3 regions of the Pseudorhodoferax sp. LjRoot39 genome follow, and region 1 is predicted to be linked to each of the others. Evidence: predicted binding sites of a transcription regulator. Region 1 holds the regulator's gene; each other region holds the start of a gene.
The links. The regulator HrcA, encoded in region 1, represses chaperone genes, less so after heat shock. The targets are predictions, from matches to a motif close to TTAGCACTCNNNNNNNNNGAGTGCTAA.
Positions count from the first base shown of each region.

Region 1 (4,842 bases):
CGCGGGCTGGACGGTCGCCAAGTACCTGCTCACGCACGAGCGCGAGATGATCAGCGCCATCGGCGACCGCGCCGCGCCCACGCCGCTGGGCCGCACGGCGCTGGAGCAGGTGGGTGCCGACGCACAGGGGCGGCTGGCCGACCCGCTGCTGCGCGCGCAGATCGCCGAGTTCGAGGTGGACGAGGCGGCCTTCCGCGCGCTGCTGGCACGCTTCGGCGAGGTGGCGCGCGCGGGGCAGGCGCACCCGGCCTTCTCCTCGGTGCTCAAGTACTACGGCGCCGAACTCAACAAGCGCCGACACGAACTGCTGATGGCCGCCGGCGGCGGCGACGCGCTGGAGTGGGACAGCGCGCGCTCGCAGCAGGGACACGCGGCGCGCGCCTGGCTGCGCACCAAGGGCAACTCCATCGAGGGCGGCACCAGCGAGGTGCAGCTCAACGTGGTCGCCAAACGCATCCTCGAACTGCCCGGAGCCTGATCCCATGTCTTATCTCCCCACACAGGAACAGACCATGCTGCGCGACAGCGCGCGCGCCTTTCTGTCCGAACAGGCGCCTGTGGCACAACTGCGCACGCTGCGCGCCCAGACCACGGGCGATGGTTTCGACCGCGGGCTGTGGCAGCGCTTCGCCGGCCTGGGATTCACGGGCATGCTGGTGCCCGAGGTGCATGGCGGCCTGGGCCTGGGCCATGCCGACGCCGGCCTGCTCATGCAGGAAATCGGCCGGCACCTGAGCGTGTTGCCCTTCAGCGCGTCTGCCATCGTGGCGGCCAGTGCCATCCGCGCCGCCGGCAGCGAGGCCCAGTGCGCCGCGCTGCTGCCGGCGATTGCGAGCGGCGAACGCATCGCGGCGCTGGCCGTGGACGAGCGCAGCAAGCACGATCCGGCGCAGATCGCGCTGACCGCGCGGCGCGACGGCGAAGGCTGGGTGCTGAACGGCAGCAAGACCTTCGTCGAGTTCGGCCATGCCGTGGACCTGCTCGTCGTGGCGGCCCGCACGGGCCGTGGAGCCGGCGACATCGGGCTGTTCGTGTTGCCACGCGGCACACCGGGCGTGCAGACCGAACGCGTGGCAATGGTGGACTCCCAGGCTTCGGCCCGGCTGCAACTTCAGGATGTACAGCTGGGCGCCGATGCCCTGCTCGGCGCGCCCGACCAGGGCAACGCCGCGCTGCAGGCCGCACTGGACGCAGGCCGCGCCGCCGCCGCGGCCGAGCTGCTGGGCATCGCCGATGAAGTGTTCGCGCGGACCCTGGCCTACCTCAAGGAGCGCCGCCAGTTTGACCGCGTGATCGGCGAATTCCAGGCGCTGCAGCACCGCGCTGCGGTGCTCATGGTGGACATCGAACTGGCCCGCGCCGCCGTGGGCCAGGCCCTGCAGGCGCTGGACGCCGACCCCGCAAAAGCCAGCGCCGCCGTGTCGGTCGCCAAGTCCCGTGCCGGCCGCAGCGCCACGCTGGCGGTGCAGGAAGGTGTGCAGATGCACGGCGGCATGGGCATGACCGATGAGTTCGAGATGGGCTTCTTCATGAAGCGCGTGCGCGTGCTGCAGGAGCGCTACGGCGATGCCGGCTTTCATGCCGACCGGCTGGCCACCATGGGCGGCTACTGAGCGATCACGCCGTCAGCGTCAGCAGGATGGCGGCATACCAGGCGGCATTCAGGCCGAGCGACTCGTCCAGCACCAGGTCGCGCGTGCCCATGTCGATGCGGGACGAGTGCACGCCCAGCAGCTTCCAGGGCAGCGCTGCACCGGCCGTGGCATCGCGCATGACGACGGGCGCACCGCTGGTGCCACGGTGCGTGCGCGCATCCGTCAGGAAGAAGCCCTGCCCCTGGAAGCGGATGCCGAAGGCCGAAGCGATCACGGCATGGCGCACCACGGGCAGGTGGTACATCGTGTCGTGAAAGCCCAGCGGGAAGCCGACCACCAGCAGCCCCGTGCCGACCTCGACCTGGCTCAATTCGACCTGCAGGTGCGCGGCGGTGAAGCAGCGGAACTCGGCCGCCGCCGGCACGGTGGCACGGTCGATCTCGATGACGGCGACGTCGATCTCGCCACCCGAGTCCTGGCCCTGGCGCCACTGGCTCTTGCCGTCCTTGAACAGCCAGACCGACAGCATGGCCGAGCGCGTGAGGTTCACGGCATCGACATGCAGCTCGATCTCGATGCGGTTGGGGTGGTGCTTGCTGGGCGCGTCCTGCAGCACGTGCCGGCTCGTCACGAAGAACAGCCGCTCCGCGCGCTCGAAGAAGAAGCCGCTGGCCCCGGTCAGCAGCCGGTCGCCATCGAAGGTGGTGACCCGTGCGGTGGTCAGGAGAATGGATTCCGTCATTGCATGCGCTCCAGGACTGCGGTGCGCTCAGATGGAAATGACGGCCAGGGCACCAGGAAGGTCGTGGTGCGAGTCTGACAGGTCTGTGGCAGAAGCCCCGGATGGCACGGCGAACACATGTGGCCGACCTGCGATGGGCACTGCGCCATCCATCGGGCATGGCCTCAAGCACTGCAGGGGTGTTGGTAGGGCCCCCGAGAGTCGAACTCGGCACCAACGGATTATGAGTCCGCTGCTCTAACCAACATGAGCTAGGGCCCCGCGCCGTACCGGTCGCGACCGGTGGCGGGCGGCGCCGATTGTAGGGGTGCTAGCGCGGCCGGCTCAGCGCGTTGCTGACCAGCTTGGAGGTGATGTCCACGATCTGGATCATGCGGTCGTAGGGCATGCGCGTGGGGCCGATCACGCCCAGCGTGCCGACGATCTGGCCGTCGACCTCGTAGGGCGCGCTGACCACGGACAGCTCCTCGAACGGAACGACCTGGCTCTCGCCGCCGATGTAGATGCGCACGCCCTCGGCGCGGCTGGACACGTCGAGCAGGCGCAGCAGCTGCGTCTTCTGCTCGAACAGGTCGAAGGCACGGCGCAGGTGCCGCATGTCGCTGGAGAAATCGCTGATGGCCAACAGGTTGCGCTCGCCCGAGATCACGACCTCGTCCTGCGCGTCCGAGGCATCGGTGCTCAGGTTGACGGCGGCCTGCATCAGCGTGGCGATCTCGCTGCGCAGGGTTTCGACCTCGCTGGCCAATTTGTCGCGCACCTGCTCGAAGGCCATGCCCACGTAGTTGGCGTTCAGGTAGTTGGCCGCCTCGACCAGCTGCGACTGGGTGTAGTCGGCCTCGGTGAACAGCACGCGGTTCTGCACGTCGCCGTCGGGCGAGACGATGATGACCAGCACGCGCCGCTCGGACAGGCGCAGGAACTCGATGTGGTGGAACACCGAGGCCCGGCGCGGCGCCAGCACCACACCAACGAACTGCGACAGGCTGGACAGGAGGTTGGCTGCGTTGGCGATGACCTTCTGCGGCTGCTCGGCCGCCAGGCGCTGCGCCGGCAGCTGGTCGCGCTGGGCCGTCAGCATGGTGTCGACGAACAGACGGTAGCCGCGGGCCGTGGGGATGCGCCCGGCCGAGGTGTGGGGACTGGCGATCAGGCCCAGTTCCTCGAGGTCGGACATCACATTGCGAATGGTGGCGGGCGACAGCTCCAGGCCCGAGGCCTTGGACAATGTCCGCGAGCCCACGGGCTGGCCATCGGCGATGTAGCGCTCGACCAGCGCTTTCATCAACAACTTGGCTCTGTCATCCAGCATTGGCACATTTTAGTGATGTAATTTGCCAATGAAATCCACGTTCCGCCGGGTCGCGCTGTTCGGCAAGTACCAGCCTTCGGCCTTCGGCGGTTCGTCCTCGACGCCGTCACCGGCCATGCGCGAGATCGCGCAGTTCCTGGTCAGCCAGGGCTGCGAGCTGGTGGTGGACCGGCAGACCCAGGCCAATGCCGGCCTGCACGAGTTCGAGGCCCAGGACATCGAGGCCATCGGCGAGCAGTGCGACCTGGCCCTGGTGGTCGGCGGCGACGGCACCATGCTGGGCATCGGCCGGCAGCTGGCGCCCTACGGCGTGCCGCTGATCGGCATCAACCAGGGCCGGCTGGGCTTCATCACCGACATCCCGCTGGAGGGTTACCAGACCACGCTGGCCCCCATGCTGGCCGGCGCCTACGAGGAAGACCACCGCAGCCTCATGCATGCGCGCGTGATGCGCGCAGGCGAGTGCGTGTTCGACGCGCGGGCGATGAACGACGTGGTGATCAACCGCGGCCCGACCTCGGGCATGGTGGAGCTGCGCATCGAGATCGACGGGCATTTCATGTCCAACCAGCGCTGCGACGGGCTGATCGTCGCCACGCCCACCGGATCGACGGCCTATGCGCTGTCGGCCGGCGGGCCGCTCATGCATCCCTCGATCCCGGGCTGGGTGCTGGTGCCGATCGCACCGCATTCGCTGTCGAACCGGCCGCTGGTGCTGGCCGACCCGGCCGAGGTGGCCGTCGAGCTGGTGTCCGAACGCGATGCCAGCGCCAATTTCGACATGCAGTCGCTGGCCTCGCTGCAGCAAGGCGACCGCATCACGGTGCGGCGCTCGCAGCACCGCGTGCGCTTCCTGCATCCCAAGGGCTGGCACTATTTCGACACGCTGCGGGCCAAACTGCACTGGAACGGAGGCGGCTGAAGATGCTCAGGCGCATGCAACTGCGCGATTTCGTGATCGTGCGCGAACTGGAACTCGACCTGTCCGGCGGCTTCACGGTGCTGACCGGCGAGACCGGCGCAGGCAAGTCCATCCTGATCGATGCGCTGCAGCTGGCCCTGGGCAGCCGGGCCGACGCAGGCGTGGTGCGCGAAGGTGCGGCGCGCAGCGAGGTCAGTGCCGAGTTCGATGCCACACCGGCCGTGCTGGACTGGCTGCAGCAGGCCGGCTTCGACGCGTCGGACGCATTGCT
Region 1 covers NZ_CAXUQL020000001.1:2,743,812-2,748,653, reverse strand. Annotated here, with positions in the region: gene ACSQ4M_RS13020 (acyl-CoA dehydrogenase family protein) at 1-478, shown strand, start outside; gene ACSQ4M_RS13015 (acyl-CoA dehydrogenase family protein) at 483-1,613, shown strand; gene ACSQ4M_RS13010 (trypsin-like peptidase domain-containing protein) at 1,618-2,337, opposite strand; tRNA gene ACSQ4M_RS13005 (tRNA-Ile) at 2,521-2,598, opposite strand; gene hrcA (heat-inducible transcriptional repressor HrcA) at 2,648-3,649, opposite strand; gene ACSQ4M_RS12995 (NAD kinase) at 3,678-4,571, shown strand; gene recN (DNA repair protein RecN) at 4,586-4,842, shown strand, end outside.

Region 2 (4,842 bases), 4.6 Mb from region 1:
AGTTGCTGAAGCAGGCCGGTTGAGCGGTCGGCCATGCGCGCACCATCCAGCCGCAAAGGCAAGTCGAGAGGACGTTGGCTGCATTGGCTGGCCGCGCTGATCCTGTGCGGGGGGCTCGTCGGGCTGGCCATTGGCTGGTGGGCGTACCAGCGCGTCGGCCGCACGCCGGGCGAGCTGATGGACTACGCGGAGCGTCGGTTGCAGGGGCATAACAAGCTCGAGACCGTGGCGCTGCCGGCCATGGGGCTGTTGCGCGGCTGGTTCGATGCACCATCCATCGCCGAGCGGCGGCGCACCGTGTTCGTCGTTCCACCGGTGCCGGAGCGGGCGGCTCCGCCGCTCACGGAGCAACCGTTGCCGCAGGGCAAGGTGTGGCGGGTCGGGCCGCAAGAGGCGCTGCTCTCGATCGCCGCCGCGGCGAAGCTGGCACGCAGCGGGGATACCGTGGAAGTGCAGGCAGGCACCTACCGGGGCGACGTGGCGGTCTGGGGCCAGAAGCAGCTGACGATCCGGGCCGTCGGTGGCCGCGTCCGGCTGATCGCCGACGGCCGCAGTGCGCAGGGCAAAGCCATCTGGGTCATCCGCAACGGCGACTTCGATATTTCGGGCTTCGACTTCGTCGGCGCGAAGGTCGCGGACAAGAACGGCGCCGGCATCCGCTTCGAAGGCGGGCACTTGCGGGTTGCGCACTGCCTGTTCTGGGGCAACCAGAACGGCATCCTGACCATCGGCAGCCAGCCCGACAGCCAGCTGGAAGTCGCGTCCAGCGAGTTCGGCTACAACGGCGACGGCGACGGCCAGAGCCACAACATCTACGTCGGCCACATCGGCCGCTTCAGCATCACGGGCAGTTACCTGCACCACGCCGACACGGGGCACCTGCTCAAGAGCCGGGCTGCGGTGAACGAGGTGTTCTACAACCGCCTGACCGACGAAGAGGGTGGCCGGGCCAGCTACGAAATGGACTTCCCCAATGGAGGGGTGGTTCGCCTGGTGGGCAATGTGGTGCAGCAGGGGCGCAGGACGGAGAACTCCGTCATGGTGAGCTTCGGCGCCGAGGGGCTGGCCCATCAGCGCAATACGCTGGAGCTCGCCAGCAACACCCTGGTCAACGACCACCCGCATGGCGGAACCTTCGTGCGCGCGGCGCCAGGAACCGAACGGGTGCTGTTGGCCAACAACCTGCTGGTGGGGCGCGGCGGCTTGCAGATTCCGGTGGAGCACACCGATGTCAACAGCCGCCAAACCGACTGGAGCGTCTTCATGCAGCCTGCACGCTACGACTACCGGGTCAACGACCGCGGCATGGCCTTGGCATACCAGGTCGTGCAGGCCGGAACGGCCGTGCCTTCGGCCCAGTATGTCCACCCTTTGCAGGTTCAGCGCCTGAACGGCCCGCCGGTGGTCGTGGGCGCGCTGCAGCCGGACACGCTGCTCGCCCGGCCTTGAATCGAATCCCCGAACCCGGATCGTGCGTCCAGAAAGCAAAACGCCAGCGCAGGCGCTGGCGTTTTGCAGGAGGGAGCCGGCGGTCAGGCGTAGTACGCCAGCGCCTTCTTCATCTTCTTCATGGCCGCCGATTCGATCTGGCGGATGCGCTCGGCGCTCACGCCGTAGTCGGCCGCCAGCTCGTGCAGCGTCATGCCGCCAGAGCCGTCGTCGTTGACCTTGAGCCAGCGCTCCTCGACGATGCGCCGGCTGCGCGGGTCCAACTCGGCCAGGGCCGTGCTGATGCCATCGCTGGCCAGCCGGTCGCGCTGGCGCGACTCGATCAGCGCCGTAGGCTCCTGCTTGGCGTCGGCCAGATAGGCGATCGGACCGTAACTGTCCTCGCCGTCGTCGGACGGGCCGGGATCGAGCATCACGTCGCCGCCCGACAGCCGGGCTTCCATCTCGATCACATCCTCGCGCTTCACGTTGAGCTGCTCGGCCATGGCCTCGATCTGGCCCTCGCTGAGCGAGTCGCGGTGGGTCTCGCCCTCGGCCGCATCGGCCTTGAAGCCCTGCTTCATCGAGCGCAGGTTGAAGAACAGCTTGCGCTGGGCCTTGGTGGTCGCCACCTTGACCATGCGCCAGTTCTTCAGGATGTACTCGTGCATCTCGGCCTTGATCCAGTGCAGCGCGTAGCTGACCAGGCGCACGCCCTGTTCGGGGTCGAAGCGCTTGACGGCCTTCATGAGGCCCACATTGCCTTCCTGGATCAGGTCGCCGTGCGGCAGGCCGTAGCCCAGGTATTGGCGGGCCACGGACACCACCAGGCGCAGGTGCGACAGCACCAGCTTTCCGGCGGCTTCCAGATCGTTGTCGTTCTTGAGCTTGCGCGCGTACTCCTGCTCCTGCTCGAGCGTGAGCATGGGCATGCGGTTGACCGCGGAGATGTACGCGTCCAGGTTGCCCAGCGGCGGGACCAGCGACCATGGGTTCGCCGTGGCAAGCGCAACGGACGTGGTTCCAGTTTGAAAACTCATACCAGATTCCTTTCCTTCAGGGGAAATACTAGCACTCTCCGGTGGTGAGTGCTAAGGGCGTTGTCTGCGCCCTTGACGGGGGTGTGGATAACCCCTTCCCGACCGAGGTTGGATGCTGGCGGACGCTCTTCGGTTCCGCGTCTTCAGCCTGGCCTAAGCGAGGGCGAAGCGGTAGACCCCGTCTTCGCCACGTCGGCGTTGCAACTGGCCGTCGAACCACAGCTTGTGCAGGTGGGCCACGGCCTCGCCCATGGCGAAGGTGGTCTGGTGCAGATCCAGCTTGCGCGTGAACAGCACGGGCAGCAGGTCGGCGCCGGTGCGCGGGCCCAGCGTGCGGCAGGCCTCCATGACGCGCTCCAGATGCTGGCGGTGGTGATCGTGCAACTGGTCGATGCGGGTGTGCAGGCCGCGGAACGGCTTGCCGTGGGCTGGCAGCGTCAGGGTCTCGGGCGGCAGCGGCCGGAACTTGTCGATGGAGTCCAGGAACAGCTGCAGCGCGTTGGCTTCGGGCTCGTTGTCGTAGACGCTGACGTTGGTCGAGATGCGCGGCAGCATCATGTCGCCGCCCACCAGCACAGCCGCTTCTTCGCAGTACAGCGCGATGTGTTCGGGCGCATGGCCGTAGCCGCTGATGCAGCGCCACGCGCGCCCGCCGATGCTCAGGTGCATGCCGTCCAGCAGGCGGATGTACTGGCGCGGCACGTCCGGCACCATGTCGGCGTAGTAGTTGGTGCGGCCGCGCACCTGCTCCAGCGCTGCCGGGTCCGCCAGCCCGTGGCTGCGGAAGAAGTTAGCGGCCGCTTCGCCGCCGTTGCCGCTGGTGCCCTGGGTATTGAGCCGGGCCACGTGGTAGTCGGTGGCGCTGATCCACAGCGGCGCGTTCCAGCGCGTGCACAGCCAATGCGCCAGGCCGATGTGGTCCGGATGCATGTGCGTGACGATCACGCGCAGGATCGGCAGGCCCTGCAACTGCGTGGCGAACACCTCTTCCCATTGCGCCTTGGCCTCGCCGCGCGCGATGCAGCAGTCCACCACGGTCCAGCCAGCGCGGCCGTCGATCTCGTCGCGCAGCAGCCAGAGGTTGATGTGGTCCAGTGCGAACGGCAACGCCATGCGGATCCAACGCATTCCGGGCACCACCTCCATGGTCTTGCCCGGCTCCGGCATCTGATCACCAAAGGGGTAGTGCAGCTGGCTTTCGAGTGCGTTCATGGAGTGTCTGCCGGTTGGGTTGACGTTGACGTAAACGTCATCTGTAATCCGATGTCATTCTAGGAATGCGCCTGCTCTTTCACCTGTCACCTCCGTATGCCCTGCCGATGACCACCGATGCCTCCTGCCCCCCGCCGTCCGACGAGACCGCCGCCGACGCCGGCACCTACAGCATCGGCGACCTGGCCCGCGAGTTCGACCTGACCACCCGCGCCATCCGCTTCTACGAGGACATGGGCCTGCTGCAGCCGCAGCGCAGCGGACCGGGCGGCCGCGTGCGCGTCTACGCCGCGCGCGACCGCACGCGGCTCAAGCTCACGCTGCGGGCCAAGCGCCTGGGCCTGTCGCTGAACGAGGCGCGCGAGATCCTCGACATGTACGACAGCCCGCGCGACACCGGCCCCCAGTTGCGCAAGTTCCTGGACGTGCTGGCCGCGCACCGCCAGGCGCTGGAGGCGCAGCTGACCGAGCTGCACGCCAACCTTGATGAAGTGAAGGCGCACGAGCGCGAGGCGCGCGCGCTGCTGGCGCGTTCCAGCTGAGCTGGCTATGATTGACGTTTACGTAAACGTCAATTACTTACCTGTCTGGAGCGCCGCGATGAGCAACCCCGTCTTCGAACCCCAGGTGGCCGACTGGTCTGCGCGTGTGCACGACAGCTTCGCCCGCCAGGGCGCGATGCAGACGCTGGGCGCGCGGCTGGCGCAGGTCGATCCGGGCCTGGTGGCGGTCGAACTGGATTGGGCGCCTGGTTTGACGCAGCAGCACGGCTTCCTGCATGCCGGCATGCTTGCCACGGCGCTGGATTCGGCCTGCGGCTACGCCGGCTTCACGCTGATGGCGGCCGATGCTGCCGTGCTGACCATCGAATTCAAGATCAACCTGCTGGCGCCGGCCAAGGGCCAGCGCTTTCGCATGGAGGGGCAGGTGCTCAAGCCCGGCCGCACCATCAGCGTGGTCGAGGGCCGGGCGCTGGCCTTCGACGACGGGCGCGAGAGGCTGGTCGCCACGATGAACTGCACGCTGATGGCCGTGGTCGGCCGCGAGGGCATTCGCCACTGAGTTCCAAGGCCCCGTCCGCGAGCGCGGAAAATGCGGTGTTTGCTGCGGCGCAGCAGATCCATTCCAGATTCCACAGCTTTGCAAAGGGAACGATCCAGAT
Region 2 covers NZ_CAXUQL020000001.1:7,352,182-7,357,023, reverse strand. Annotated here, with positions in the region: gene ACSQ4M_RS34340 (SCO family protein) at 1-23, shown strand, start outside; gene ACSQ4M_RS34335 (hypothetical protein) at 34-1,449, shown strand; gene rpoH (RNA polymerase sigma factor RpoH) at 1,533-2,468, opposite strand; gene ACSQ4M_RS34325 (MBL fold metallo-hydrolase) at 2,622-3,680, opposite strand; gene ACSQ4M_RS34320 (MerR family transcriptional regulator) at 3,788-4,222, shown strand; gene ACSQ4M_RS34315 (PaaI family thioesterase) at 4,281-4,742, shown strand; gene can (carbonate dehydratase) at 4,841-4,842, shown strand, end outside.
Region 2: rpoH (RNA polymerase sigma factor RpoH) is a predicted target of HrcA. The motif match lies at 2,497-2,523, and genes of this name have one in related genera.

Region 3 (4,842 bases), 150 kb from region 1:
TCGGGCATGAGCGCGCCGCCGCAGGCCGGCCCGGCCCAGGGCACGGTGGGCGAACTGCTGCAGGGCATGGGTTGTGGCGCCGCCCCGCTGCCGGCCACGGTCACGGCGCAGCAGGCCGGCCAGTTCATGCGAAGTGCCATCGAAGACACGCTGCGCACCTGGATCCCGCACTGTTCGCCGGCCGTGCAGCAGGCCTGGTTCACGAGCTTCGAGGAAGCCCTGGCCCGCGTGAGCCAGGCCCAGGCGCGCGTCGGGCAGCGCGACAGTTCCGTCGGCTGAGCAGCACGCAGAACGAAAAAAGCCCCGCAGCTTGCGCCGCGGGGCTTTTTCTTGGCTGGTGCGGCCTGGCGGCCACACCGGGCAGGCATTACATGCCCATGTCGCCCATGCCACCCATGCCACCCATGCCACCAGGCATGCCACCGGCAGGAGCGTCGTCCTTCGGTGCTTCGGCGATCATGGCTTCGGTCGTCAGCATCAGCGAGGACACGGAAGCCGCGTTTTGCAGCGCCGTACGGGTCACCTTGGTCGGGTCCAGGATGCCCATCTCGATCATGTCGCCGTAGCTGTCGTTGGCAGCGTTGAAGCCGTAGTTGCCCTTGCCGTTCAGCACTTCGTTGACGACGACGGAGGCTTCGCCACCGGCGTTGTAGACGATTTCGCGCAGGGGGGCTTCGATGGCCTTGAGCACCAGCTTGATGCCGGCGTCTTGGTCAGCGTTGTCGCCCTTGATGGTGCCAGCGGCTTGCTTGGCGCGCAGCAGCGCGACGCCGCCACCAGCCACGATGCCTTCTTCGACGGCAGCACGGGTGGCGTGCAGCGCGTCTTCGACGCGGGCCTTCTTTTCCTTCATTTCGACTTCGGTGGCAGCGCCAACCTTGATCACGGCAACACCGCCGGCCAGCTTGGCCACGCGCTCCTGCAGCTTTTCACGGTCGTAGTCGCTGGTCGCTTCTTCGATCTGCACGCGCACTTGCTTGACGCGGGCTTCGATGTCGGCAGCGGCACCGGCGCCATCGATGATGGTGGTGTTTTCCTTGCCCACTTCGATGCGCTTGGCCTGGCCCAGATCGGCCAGCGTGACCTTCTCCAGCGTCAGGCCGACTTCTTCAGCGATGACCTTGCCGCCCGTCAGGATGGCGATGTCTTCCAGCATGGCCTTGCGGCGGTCGCCGAAGCCAGGAGCCTTGACAGCCACGACCTTCAGGATGCCGCGGATGGTGTTGACCACCAGGGTCGCCAGCGCTTCGCCGTCGACTTCTTCGGCAATGATCAGCAGCGGACGGCCGGCCTTGGCGACGGCTTCCAGCGTGGGCAGCAGTTCGCGGATGTTGCTGATCTTCTTGTCGAACAGCAGCACGAAGGGGTTGTCCAACAGCGCGGCTTGCTTTTCCGGGTTGTTGATGAAGTAGGGCGACAGGTAGCCGCGGTCGAATTGCATGCCTTCGACGACGTCCAGCTCGTTGTCCAGGCTCTTGCCGTCTTCGACGGTGATGACGCCTTCCTTGCCGACCTTGTCCATCGCGTCAGCGATGATCTTGCCGATGGATTCGTCGCTGTTGGCCGAGATGGAGCCGACTTGCGCGATTTCCTTGGAGGTCGTGGTGGCCTTGGAGGCCTTCTTCAGCTCGACGATCAGGGCTGCGACAGCCTTGTCGATGCCGCGCTTCAGGTCCATCGGGTTCATGCCGGCGGCCACGTACTTCATGCCTTCGCGCACGATGGCCTGGGCCAGGACCGTTGCGGTCGTGGTGCCGTCGCCAGCGTTGTCGGAGGTCTTGGAAGCGACTTCCTTGACCATCTGGGCGCCCATGTTCTGGAGCTTGTCCTTCAGTTCGACTTCCTTGGCCACGGACACGCCGTCCTTGGTCACGGTGGGGGCGCCGAACGAGCGCTCCAGAACCACGTTGCGGCCCTTGGGGCCCAGGGTGACCTTGACCGCGTTGGCCAGGATGTTCACGCCTTCGACCATGCGGGCGCGGGCTTCACCGCCGAAAATGACGTCTTTAGCTGCCATGTGTAATTCTCCGGATTCGATTCAGTAAGAGGGTGCGAGGCGAGAAGAACTTACTTCTCGACGACTGCGAACAGGTCGTCTTCCTTCATCACCAGCAGTTCGTCGCCATCGACCTTGACGGTCTGGCCCGAGTACTTGCCGAACAGCACGCGGTCGCCGACCTTGACGTTCGGTTCGATACGCTTGCCGTTGTCGTCCAGCTTGCCCGGACCCACGGCCAGGATCTCGCCTTGGTCAGGCTTCTCGGCGGCGCTGTCGGGGATCACGATGCCCGAGGCGGTCTTGGTTTCGCTGTCAATGCGCTTGACGATCACGCGATCGGCCAAAGGACGAAGTTTCAATTGCATCTCCTGAAGAGCGTTGGAAAGGGGGCAGCCGGCGGCTGCTGGTCTGAAAAACGTGGGGTTGAATGCAGTGTTAGCACTCATCCCCAGCGAGTGCTAATCATAAGGGCGAATCGTGGCGGTTCAAGTGGTGGGGGAAAAAACTGCTGCGGATGCGGCACGGCGTCGCCCGCCACATGGCAGGCGGCGGCGCAGGCCTCGCCAGGCCAGTGCATGGGCGGGCCGGCAGCACGGCCGCGGCCAGCCGGCGCCAACCACCCGCGTCCTCTGGGGGCTTGCCGGAGCTGTCACACGACTCCCTTATGCTGGCCCCAGGCGTGACTGCTTCTGGTTCCACGGGTTGCGTGGCTGTCGGAGAACAGATCTCTCCCGCTCGCCCGGAGCGAAACCCGGGCGCCATCTTTCCCTGGCCTGCTGCGCAGGACAGGCTACCGTGCGGCACCGGCGGCGCGCACGCCGGTTCAGACTGCACACCAACCTCCATCGGGAGATCGCCATGAACGTTCGAGACAAGCTGCACGAACTGGGCATCTACGTTCCCGAGGGAGCGCACCGCTACCGTTTGGGCAAGGGCTGCCTCGAATGGCTGCGGGCCGACCATGTCGACGGCGCGGCCGCCCTGTTCCGCATGCCTGTCACGCGCGACCAGTACGAGTCGATGCTGGGGGCCGGGCTGCTCTGCACCGTGGACCGCGTGGTGGAGTCGCCGTATGTCGCGCCGCAGGCCGTGGCGCACGCGCACGAGGCGGTGCAGTAGGTCCGCCCGGCGTCCGCCCGGCGCCAGCCTCAGTGCACTTCTTCCGCCCGCTCGCTGCGGTGCGGGTCCAGCCAGTAGTCGAACACCCGCCGCGCGATCGGTGCCGCTGCCGCCGCGCCCCAGCCCGCGTTCTCGACGATGACAGCCAGGGCGATCTGCGGTGCCTGCACCGGCGCGAAGGCCGCGAACAAGGAATGGTCGCGCTGGTGCTCTTCCATCGCGCGGGCGTTGTACTTGGCCCCCTGGCGCAGCGTGACGGCCTGGGCCGTGCCGGTCTTGCCGGCCGCGCTGTAGGCCGCGCCTGCGAACACCTGCTTGCCGGTACCTTCCTTGATCACGGCGACGAGGCCGTCGCGCACCACGTCGACGTTGCGCGGGGCGAAGTGCAGGTCTTCGCCGGGCGGCTGCGGCTGCGGCGTGATCTGGCCGCTGGACAGGTCCTGCAGCGCGCGCACCAGGTGCGGCTGGTGCTTGATGCCACCCGCGGCCAGCGTGGCTTCGGCCACCGCCAGCTGCAGCATGGTGAAGTTGTTGTAGCCCTGGCCGATGCCCAGCGAGACGGTCTCGCCCGGGAACCAGCGGCCCTGGTCGGCGCGCTTGTAGGCCTGGCGTTTCCAGTCCATGCTGGGCAGCACGCCACGCACCTCGCCCGGCAGATCGATGCCCGTGATCTGGCCGAAGCCCAGCGGTGCCATGAAGTCGTGGATGGCGTCCACGCCCATGTCCACGGCCAGCGAGAAGAAATAGGTGTTGGACGAATGCTGGATCGCACGCCGCATGTCCACGGCGCCCAGGTTGCCCTCGGGGCTGCCGAAGCGGCGCCCGCCGTAGTTGAAGTAGCCCGGGTCGTTGACGATGTCGCGCGCGCCGCGCACGCCCTGCTGCAGCGCCGCCAACGCCATGAAGGGCTTGTAGGTCGAGCCGGGTGGGTAGGTGCCGCGCAGCGCACGGTTGAGCAGCGGCTTGTCGATGGACTCGCTGAGCTCCTGCCAGCTGTCCTGGTCGATGCCCTCGACGAAGGCGTTCGGATCGAAGGTCGGCTTGGACACCATGGCCAGCACCTCGCCGTTGCGCGGGTCGATGGCCACGAGCGCGCCGCGGCGTTCGCCGAACAGGTCTTCGACGAGCTTTTGCAGCTGGATGTCCAGCGTCAGCATCACCGTGTTGCCCGCGCTCGCGCGGTGGCTGCTGAGCTCGCGCACGGCACGGCCGCTGGCTGCGGTCTCCAGAACGTCCACGCCGGTCTGGCCGTGCAGCTGCTTTTCGTAGCTCTGCTCGATGCCGAGCTTGCCGATGTGGTCGGTGCCGCGGTAGTTGGCCTGCTCGTCCTCGTCCCAGTCTTCCATCGCGGCCTTCTCGCGCTGGTTGATGCGGCCGATGTAGCCCAGCACGTGGCTGCCGGTCTCGCCCAGCGGGTACTGCCGGAACAGCCGCGCATTGATCTCCACGCCCGGGAAACGGTAGTGCTGCGCGGCGAAGCGCGCCACCTCTTCGTCCGTCAGGCGGCTGCGGATGGGCAGCGACTCGAAGCTGCGCGCGTCCTCGCGCATGCGCTTGAAGCGGCGGCGGTCGCGCGGCGCGATGTCCACCACCTCGGCCAGGCGGTCGATGGTCTCCTCGACGTTGCCGGCCTTGGACGGTGTGATCTCCAGTGTGTAGGCCGAGTAGTTGGAGGCCAGCACCACACCGTTGCGGTCCAGGATCTGGCCGCGCTGGGGCACGAC
Region 3 covers NZ_CAXUQL020000001.1:2,591,748-2,596,589, forward strand. Annotated here, with positions in the region: gene ACSQ4M_RS12265 (FHA domain-containing protein) at 1-279, shown strand, start outside; gene groL (chaperonin GroEL) at 368-2,017, opposite strand; gene groES (co-chaperone GroES) at 2,068-2,358, opposite strand; gene ACSQ4M_RS12280 (hypothetical protein) at 2,858-3,118, shown strand; gene mrdA (penicillin-binding protein 2) at 3,148-4,842, opposite strand, start outside.
Region 3: groES (co-chaperone GroES) is a predicted target of HrcA. The motif match lies at 2,435-2,461, and genes of this name have one in related genera.